3 regions of the Sporosarcina sp. QA0331 genome follow, and region 1 is predicted to be linked to each of the others. Evidence: riboswitches for the same ligand, from Rfam matches in the RefSeq annotation. Region 1 holds a riboswitch; each other region holds the start of a gene.
What was found. Region 1 has a riboswitch for cobalamin ahead of AC0L13_RS01500 (ribonucleoside-diphosphate reductase subunit alpha). Riboswitches for the same ligand answer to the same signal wherever they lie in the genome.
Positions count from the first base shown of each region.

Region 1 (3,283 bases):
TTTCAATCGCTGGAACCGTTTCCTTCGTCAATTCTGGGTGGTTGGCACATTCCTTATACTTCTCGCGGAACGACCCTACCCCCTTCGTTTCATCATAATAATCCTCAAGTGAATATCCCATTACCGTGCGCACTTCATGCGGGTCGAATAAATGCCAATCACCGCGCGCCTCTACTTGCTCCATGAAAAGATCCGGCAAGCAGACACCTGTGAAAATATCATGCGCGCGCAGGCGATCATCACCGTTATTCAGCTTGAGATCGAGGAATGTGAATATATCTTTATGCCATACATCAAGGTAAACGGCGATCGCCCCTTGGCGCTGGCCGAGCTGATCGACGCTCACCGCCGTATTGTTCAGTTGTTTAATCCACGGAAGGACACCGCTCGAAGCCCCTTTGAATCCTCGGATGGACGATCCCCTCGAACGGACCTTGCCCATATAAACGCCGATGCCGCCTCCGTATTTTGATAGATTCGCAATATCGGTATTGCTGTCATAAATGCCTTGCAGTGAATCATCGACCGTATCAATGAAACAGCTAGACAACTGTCCATGCGGCTTACCCGCATTCGCAAGCGTCGGCGTCGCCACGGTCATGTACAGATTACTCATCGCCCAATACGCTTCCGCAACTTTTTCAAGGCGATTTTCCTTTTCATTTTGCATAAGCGTCATCGCGATGATGAGCCAACGTTCTTGCGGCAATTCGACAGGCTGTTTATTGAAATCAACTGTGACATACCGGTCTACGAGAGTTTTCAATCCAATATATGTAAATAGTTTATCCCGTTCCGGCTCTATGATTTCACAAAGCTTGTCCAATTCTGCACGTGTATATTTTTCTGTCAGGGTAGGTGTATACAGACCTTTCTTGACGAGCCGTTCTACATTGTCGGCAAAATCCGTATAGACGTTAGCGCCTCGCATGCTTTCCTGGCGTGAATAAACTTCCTGCAAATAAATCCGTGCAGCGACGAATGTCCAATAGGCAGATGCTTCGTCGATATTGCTCAGCACCTCTAAAATCATCGCCTTTGACCAATCGGATTCACTTCCCGCAGGGTGACGCTCATTCCAGCGGTCGCTCGCCGTCAAAAGCGGTTGGAGTTTGTCCACTCCGAATTCAGCTTGCAGCTTGTCCAATATGTACGTCTTGTTTGCTTTCTCAATGATGGTTGTCATCTGTTCCATCTCTCCTTTTCGTTAATGGCTTAAAAATGAAAAAGCGATGAGTCCACTTTATCGGTGGAGTCATCGCTCATGGATCTGAATGTAGGAAACAAATGGGCTTGAACATCGAAAACACAAAAAACCCGCTCGCTCCCACCTCTCAACCCCCGAAGAAAGTGTCGCTTGACGATGGACGGCAGGTCTACTGGCTAACGCTTCCTCCTTCCATCTCCCCTTCCCGCGGCTACATGCTGCAGTGGATTTTGAGACGGTTGTCTGCGTTTACAGTTGCGGGGACAGCTCCGATTTGCGGATTCCCTATTAAACCGATAACGGTACCATTCCATCGTTCGATACTATATGTTGTGTGTTATTTACTCTTAATACCCTAACATGTAGTGTTTAAACAGTAAATAGGTAGAAAGAAGCTCTTCTTTTAATTGACAGTTTTTTCTGTATGACCGAGAATTGGTGAAGAGACAGGGTTGATTAAAGGTGGAGGGGCTTCTTGTGAAAAACATTTTATATGTTGAGGATGATTTAGAAATCGGACAGATCGTCAAAGAGGATTTGGAGCAACGCGGGTATGGAGTTCAATGGCATACTTCGGGCGATCGTGTAGATGAAGGTGTCCAAGAAACGGATATTGTAATTTTGGATGTAATGCTTCCTGGACTAGATGGATTTACAGTTGGACAACGGATTAAGCGCAATTATCCTGAAATACCGATTCTGATGTTGTCCGCCCGCACATCCGTTGAAGACAAACTAGAAGGATTGCAGTTTGCGGATGATTATGTAACGAAGCCTTTTCATCCTGAAGAGCTAGTTGCACGAATTGAAGTACTGCTCAGAAGACATCGGCGGGCAGTTCCCGATACTATCCAAATCGGTCATTTAACGATTCATATGATAGAAAATCGCATTGTTGCAAGCGATGGAAATGAAATTCTGTTAACTGCAAAACAGCATCAGATCTTTATGTATTTATTACGTCATCCAAATCAGATTTTAACGAAAGAGCAGCTGTATGAAGGTGTCTGGGAAGAGCCGTACATTGATGGGGATAAAACGTTAATGGTCCATATCCGTCATTTAAGGGAGAAAATCGAAATCGACCCGAGTGCGCCTGCAATTATCGAAACGATTCGAGGCATCGGTTATCGGGTGAAGCAATGAAAAGGTTAAGAAATTCTTTATTGGCACAGTATCTGTTATTACTCATTACCGCAACGATGATTATCCCGATTGCCATTCCTACAATATCGATCATTTTCTATAACACGCTATATTCCGTCGAGGAATCTCCACGGTATTATAACGGCACTGATTTGGAGTCGATGTGGCACAAAACGGCAAAAGAGCTGTCGGGTGCTTCGGATGATGAAATCCGGGCGAAACTAGTTGAGCTCAAACAGCTTTACACAGATGCTTCGTTATATTGGGTCGATGCATCCGGAAAAACGCGTGATAAATTTCCTGAATCCCTATCAGTTCCGGACAGATGGACAGCATCTTATGCGATCGATTTCGTAAAGAAGAACCGCGGATACACAGTGGATCCGTTCACAGTTATTGCTTTTATTGGCGCTGATGACAATGAAGGCTTCATGGTCATGCAACTTCCACGTCTAGATATGGAAAACCCGAGTGATAAATTGAGAGCAAAGTATGATTATTTATTTCCAATCGCACTTTTACTCGTCTTTGGCTTGTTCATTTTAATATGTACACTCTTTTTCTATCGAATCCGCAAAAGGCTGCTTCATTTACAAGAAGCAATGACTGCCTCTGAAACAAACGGCATCCCTGCACCTGTTGTAGTGAACAGGGAGGATGAAATCGGGCGCCTTGAGCAATCCTTCAATAGAATGGTGAAGGAATTGGAGTTAGGAAGGCTTCGTGAAAAGGAAGAAGAGGAACTGCGGAAAGATCTAATTGCCAATTTATCGCATGATTTGAGGACGCCATTGACGACAATCCGGGCACATGCGTACCGCTTGCAAAAAGAACCGATTAGTGCGCAGGGCTATGAATCCCTTGAATTCATTGATGAAAAAATAAATTATATGGGTGAACTGATCGATAATCTATTGTCGTATACGTTGT
Region 1 is NZ_CM147850.1:281,289-284,571, reverse strand. It holds gene AC0L13_RS01500 (ribonucleoside-diphosphate reductase subunit alpha) at 1-1,195, opposite strand, end outside; cobalamin riboswitch at 1,353-1,533, opposite strand; gene AC0L13_RS01495 (response regulator transcription factor) at 1,685-2,353, shown strand; gene AC0L13_RS01490 (sensor histidine kinase) at 2,350-3,283, shown strand, end outside.

Region 2 (3,283 bases), 100 kb from region 1:
AGAAGAACTTTATTTTTCATTAGGCTGCGCCCCCTCTAATGATGCGTGTGAAATAAGCGATTGCCCGTGAAGAACGTTCCCAGCCGCTTTCGATCATGTCGAGGATGTGAGGGAAACAATATCCGATAGTGACGACTGCAATGCAAATGGAGAAAACTGAAAATACTACACTCCAATCACTTCTCGATTTTGTATCCAATGCCCCACACCACCTTTACATATCTCGGATTTTTTGGATCTGCTTCGATTTTCTCGCGGATTTTGCGGATATGGACCGCCACAATATTTTCCGCATTATACGCTTCTTCATTCCACACACGCTCGTAAATCTCATTTATTGAAAACACACGCCCCGCGTTTTTCATAAGCAATTCTGTAATCTTGTATTCGATTGGCGTCAGCTTCACCGGTTTCCCATCAACCGATAACTCCTTCGCATCTTCATCGAGCGCCAACCCATCAATTTCAATCTTTTTCTGGCCATCGTATGTACCAAACTGGACATAACGCCGCAGCTGCGACTTAACGCGCGCCATCAACTCAAGCGGATGGAACGGCTTCGTCACATAATCATCCGCGCCGACCGACAATCCATGGATTTTATCCGTATCCTCCGCCTTCGCGCTTAGCATGATGATCGGGATGTTTTGCGCCTCCCGGATTTTGAACGTCGCCGTAATCCCATCCATATTTGGCATCATAATGTCGAGGATAAGCAGATGGACTTCGTTCGTTTGGATCAATTCAAGCGCCTCTTTCCCATCCGCCGCCTTTAACACGTTATATCCTTCATTTTTCAAATAAATTTCAATCCCATCGCGGATCTCCTTATCATCATCCGCCACGAGCACTGTGAACTTCGCCATCACCCGCACCTCACTTTCCTCTATGATACCAATTGTAATGGTTAAATCTTAACAATTCATGATGGGAATTATGAAGAAATTCTTAAGATGGGATTGTTCGACTTCAGATTTATGCCTAAAAATGATTGACCGGTGATAAAGATGGCTTGGGTGGTGATAAACGTTGTCCGAGTGGTGATAAAGTTTTGCTGACTTCGAATATTATCGGATTTGCATGGAGTTTGCCATGAAAAATGCCAAATTAGAGCGCATCAGTGGTAATGCCGGCTGCATCGGTGGTAACTGTACGAGAATCGGTGGTAAGCGTTTAAGTATTAAAGCCGTTTTTATTGTCGCTGAAGCTTCAGTAAGCAAGCGCATGTTTTCCTTAGTACACCATATTTACAATCGAAAAACTCTGATTTATTCTTCAAGTCGCCGTTGACAGAAAAATTTGCACATGCTACCTTTAATCAAATACAAAATCGTATAGCTAAGGAATAGGTGGTCTGAAATCTTTCAGATCTTAAATGGGAAGCCGGTGCAAATCCGACGCGGTCCCGCCACTGTGACAGCATTTCGCTGAAGCCAGACACCAGCCTATTTCAATAACGCTGCAAACCTACGGTAGATAGGATGGTGTTAGAATACATGCGCAAATCAGGTTGCATGCTTTTTCAGTATGCAATAGCCGTTTAAGCTGGCATTTTCGTACACTTCTAACCTTCCGTTAGAGGTGTTTTTTATTTCAAAAAAAGATGGGAGATGGGAAGTATGACAACAATCTGCAGTACGTTAGGATACCCTTATATCGGTGAAAATCGTGAATGGAAACGGAACTTGGAAGCTTTCTGGTCAGGCCATATAGGCGAAGAGCAATTGGTGAATGATATGCAAAAATTGCGGCTCGCCCACCTCCAAAAACAACAGGATGCAGGAATCGATAAAATTGCAGTCGGCGACTTCACATTTTACGATCGGATGTTGGATACGGCTGTTATGTTCGGTATGATTCCGGAACGTTACGATTGGCAAGGCGGCGCCGTTTCACTATCCACTTATTTTTCCATGGCTAGAGGAAATGATGATGTCGTCGCGAGCGAAATGACAAAATGGTTCAATACAAATTATCACTATATCGTGCCAGAGTTTGAGAATCGTAAACTTTCATTAACTGAAAACAAGCCTCTCAACGCTTATCGGGAAGCTAAAGAACTGTTAGGGATTGAAGGCAAGCCTGTGCTGATCGGCCCTTACACTTTTTTGAAGCTGTCAAAAGGGTATTCGGACAATGATATACCTGCCTTCTTATTGCATCTTCTCCCCCTTTACGAACAAATTTTAAAGGAACTGTCTGCGGCAGGAGTCCAATGGGTACAATTCGATGAACCTATTTTATCCACAAGCATTCAACAAGATGAGATGAAGACGGTTCACGAGATTTATAAGCAGCTGAAGACCGCCGCACCTGAGCTGAAGTTCATGATTCAAACGTATTTCGATTCAATCGAATGGTATAAGGAAACAGTGGAATTGCCTGTTGACGGAATCGGCTTCGATTTTGTGCATGGTTTGCAGAAGAACGTAAGCAATCTAAAGACACTCGGATTTCCTGCCGACAAAGTATTAGGAGTTGGCATTATTGACGGACGAAATATTTGGAGAGCCAATCTTCGAGAGAAGATCGAATTGGTACATACTCTTTCTTCTGTCGTACTATCTGAAAGAATGTGGATCCAGCCTTCGTGCAGCCTGCAGCATGTCCCCGTTACGACACGTTCAGAGCAAGCATTGGAAGCTACCATTAAAAATGCATTATCTTTTGCGGATGAGAAATTGCTTGAAATCCGTACGATTACCGCTAACTTGAATGGAGATGAAGAAACTGCATTTGGCGAGATTGAAGACAGCGTTGCAGCTTGCGAGCGTCTATCAGTGCTTCCTGAAAGGAACCGAGAAGACGTCAAAGCGGCTGTCAGCAAAATTTCCAGCAAAGACAGTGAGCGGAACCTTCCTTTTAATAAACGTAAGGAAGCTCAGCAATCAGCCTTTTCGCTTCCACTTCTGCCGACGACTACGATTGGCAGTTTCCCGCAAACGCCGGAAATTAGAAGGACAAGAACCAAATGGCGCAAAGGGGAAATTACGAATGAGCAGTATGAGGCGTTTATAAAAGAGAACATTCAATCTTGGATAGATATTCAAGAAGAGATTGGCCTTGATGTATTCGTTCACGGTGAATTCGAACGGACGGACATGGTTGAGTATTTCGGAGAAAAATTGGATGGCTTCACATTTACCGAAAAAGCTTGGGTTGTATCATACGGCTCCCGTTGTGTGAAACCACCTGTCATTTACGGGGACGTCGCTTTCAATCAACCGATGACTGTCGAGGAATCAGTCTATGCCCAATCCCTCACTGACAAACCAGTGAAAGG
Region 2 is NZ_CM147850.1:177,054-180,336, reverse strand. It holds gene AC0L13_RS00970 (sensor histidine kinase) at 1-20, opposite strand, end outside; gene AC0L13_RS00965 (hypothetical protein) at 20-199, opposite strand; gene AC0L13_RS00960 (response regulator transcription factor) at 177-866, opposite strand; gene AC0L13_RS00955 (hypothetical protein) at 1,093-1,290, shown strand; cobalamin riboswitch at 1,331-1,463, shown strand; gene metE (5-methyltetrahydropteroyltriglutamate--homocysteine S-methyltransferase) at 1,620-3,283, shown strand, end outside.
Region 2: it holds a riboswitch for cobalamin, as region 1 does, so the genes downstream of both, metE (5-methyltetrahydropteroyltriglutamate--homocysteine S-methyltransferase) here and AC0L13_RS01500 (ribonucleoside-diphosphate reductase subunit alpha) in region 1, are expected to answer to the same signal.

Region 3 (3,283 bases), 130 kb from region 1:
GATACTTCCAAGCATTAGGTCTTGAAAAAGAAATGCCGGAAGACGGCTACCATGGACAGGACATCATCGATATCGGTGAGAAGCTTGCAGAGGAATACGGCGACAAGTACGTGAACGTCGGCGAAAAAGAGCGTCAGGAGTTTTTCCGGAAGTACGGCCTTGAGTTCGAATTGGCGAAGTTGAAGAAGGACTTGGAAGATTTCCGCGTTCCGTTCGACAACTGGTTTTCGGAAACATCGCTCTATACGGACGGCAAAATCGGCATCGCGCTCGATAAATTGCGTGCAAATGGCCATGTGTTCGAGGAAGAAGGAGCAACATGGTTCCGTTCGACGACGTTCGGGGATGATAAAGACCGTGTCCTCATTAAAAATGACGGCTCGTACACGTATTTGACGCCGGACATCGCGTACCATGAGGATAAATTGCGCCGCGGCTTCGATAAGCTCATCAACATTTGGGGAGCAGACCACCACGGCTACATTCCAAGGATGAAAGCGGCGATCGAGGCGCTTGGCTACGACCGCGACACGCTCGAAGTGGAAGTTGCGCAAATGGTGCAGTTGTATAAAGACGGCGAGAAATTCAAAATGAGCAAGCGTACCGGAAAAGCGGTCACTCTGCGCGAACTCGTTGAAGAAGTCGGCTTGGACGCTGTCCGTTATTTCTTTGCGATGCGCTCCGCCGATTCACAAATGGACTTCGACTTGGATTTGGCGATTTCGCAGTCGAATGAAAACCCGGTTTACTATTCGCAATACGCGCATGCCCGCATTTCATCGATCCTTCGCCAAGCGGAGGAAAAGAATCTTGCCGCTTCAACGGATCATGTTGATTTATTGCAGACAGAAAAAGAATTGTCACTGTTGAAGAAACTCGGCGATTTCCCGCGTGCCGTCAGCGATGCGGCAAGACTCCGCTCGCCGCACCGGATTACGAACTATATCCAGGAGCTCGCTGCGGAATTCCACAGCTTCTACAATGCTGAAAAAGTGCTCGACCCGGATAACCGCGACTTGTCCGAAGCACGTCTCGCATTGATCACAGCAACACGCACGACAATTGCGAATGCGTTGAAACTCATCGGCGTTGCCGCACCGGAAAGAATGTAATTATGTCACGCCCCTCTGCTAGCGGAGGGGCGTTTTTATATTTACTTCAACGAGGGCCCATTTCAATCACGCCAAGGTCCATTCATCCCGCGTGAAGGTCCATTCTTTTGTACAAAGGTCCATTCATCCAACGTGAAGACCCATTCTTTTTCACGAGAACTCATAGCGAAAGCAGTCGGCAAGGTTATGCGCGAGTTTAAACAAGTTATGGTGCAATCTAGCGGAGTAATACTCATCTTGTTACCTTCGTACTACGTGAAGCATGCAGAATAAACCCTCTCTCGACAACTTCCAAAACTGTAGTATAATTAATCCGAACATCAATTACATAACCAAACATGAAGGTGCCCCGCCGTCAACGCCGGGGTTAAAAGGGAAGCCGGTTTGATTCCGGCGCGGTCCCGCCACTGTAAGTGCTCGCAAGCTGCAACATGCCACTGGAAGAGATTCCGGGAAGGCGCGGTACGCGATGAGCATGAGCCAGGAGACCTGCCTTCATGAGTCACCCGTACCCTACGAGGATAGGTTTGGTGGAAATCGGCACGTCCTTTCGTAGCTGTATTTTTACTAAGCACATTCCTCCGTCCACAAAACGGGGGATTTTTATTTGGAACAAACAGGAGGAAATCAGAATGAAAAAGTTTTGGCAACTTTGGCTAACAGCAATCCTTGCAACGTTCTTGCTCACAGCATGCGGCACGGACGATGCAAAGAAAGACGACACACCGGTAAACGGCAGCTCGCAAACAGAGGATCAAACATCTGAGGAAGTAGCCGAATTCCCGGTCACATTAACGGACGCAGTCGGCAATGACATAACACTCGAAGAAGCACCTGAAACGATCGTCTCCATGATTCCGAGCAACACGGAAATTTTATTCGCGCTCGGTTTGAACGATGAAATCGTCGGAGTCAATGACTGGGACAATTACCCTGAAGAAGCACTTGAAAAAGAGAAAATCGGTGGTATGGAATTCAACGTTGAAAAAATCGTCTCAATGACGCCGGATGTCGTCTTCGCGCATGAGTCCATGCTCGGCACAGGCGATGAAGGGCTTCAACAACTCCGCGACGCGGGAATTAACGTATTCGTCGTGAAAAATGCGGCGGATTTCGAACAGACATATGAAACAATCGAAACTATCGGCAAGGCAACCGGTAAAACGGAAGAAGCCGCAACAATCGTTGAGGACATGAAAGCGAAGGTCGAAGAAGTTCTTGCGAAAACAGCAAACGTCGAGAATAAAAAACGCGTATTCATCGAAACATCGGATGCACCGGAAATTTATGCACCGGGCAAAAATACGTTCATGCAGCAAATCCTTGACATGATCGGCGCGGAAAACGTTGTGACGGAAGAAGACTGGGTTATGATCAGCCCGGAAGAAATCGTTAAGCAAAACCCTGACGTCATCATTGTCATGTACAGCTATGTGCCGGATATTGTGGAAAGCGTGAAAAACCGCGATGGCTTCAGCGACATCACTGCTGTGAAGGAAGACCGAGTCGTCCAAGTAGACGAAAACTTGACGAGCCGCACAGGCCCACGTCTCGCACTCGGACTTGAAGAAATAGCGAAGGCTGTCTATCCAGAGGCGTTCAGTGAATAAATCTGCAATTGCCTACATCGTGTCCGCCGCCACATTGATCGTGGCGGTATGGCTCGGTGTTTCGATTGGAACCGTTAAAATTCCGATCAGCACGTTTTGGGATTCGTCGGATACGACAGCGACTAATATTCTATGGAAAATCCGGATGCCACGCGTCATATTAGCCGGCCTCGTCGGTGCGGCGCTCGCAATTTCCGGGGCCGCATTCCAAGGATTGCTGAAAAATCCGCTCGCAGATCCTTACACACTCGGAGTGTCATCCGGCGCCTCGGTGGGTGCTGTCGTGACACTCTTTTTCGGTTTGTCGATTCCAATTTTAGGCACATACACATTACCGGTCTTCAGCATGACGGGAGCCGCCTTGACGATGTTCCTCGTCATCGGCTTCGCAAGGCTTGTCGACCGTTCTATGAAAATGGAGACAATCATCTTAACTGGAATCATTTTCGGTTCATTTTTAGGCTCTGTACTGTCGCTTATGATCGCGCTCACTGGAGAAGAGCTGCGGCAAATTATCGGCTGGCTCCTCGGCAGTGTATCGATGCGAGGTTGGAATTATAT
Region 3 is NZ_CM147850.1:409,153-412,435, forward strand. It holds gene argS (arginine--tRNA ligase) at 1-1,112, shown strand, start outside; cobalamin riboswitch at 1,438-1,623, shown strand; gene AC0L13_RS02130 (ABC transporter substrate-binding protein) at 1,745-2,722, shown strand; gene AC0L13_RS02135 (FecCD family ABC transporter permease) at 2,715-3,283, shown strand, end outside.
Region 3: it holds a riboswitch for cobalamin, as region 1 does, so the genes downstream of both, AC0L13_RS02130 (ABC transporter substrate-binding protein) here and AC0L13_RS01500 (ribonucleoside-diphosphate reductase subunit alpha) in region 1, are expected to answer to the same signal.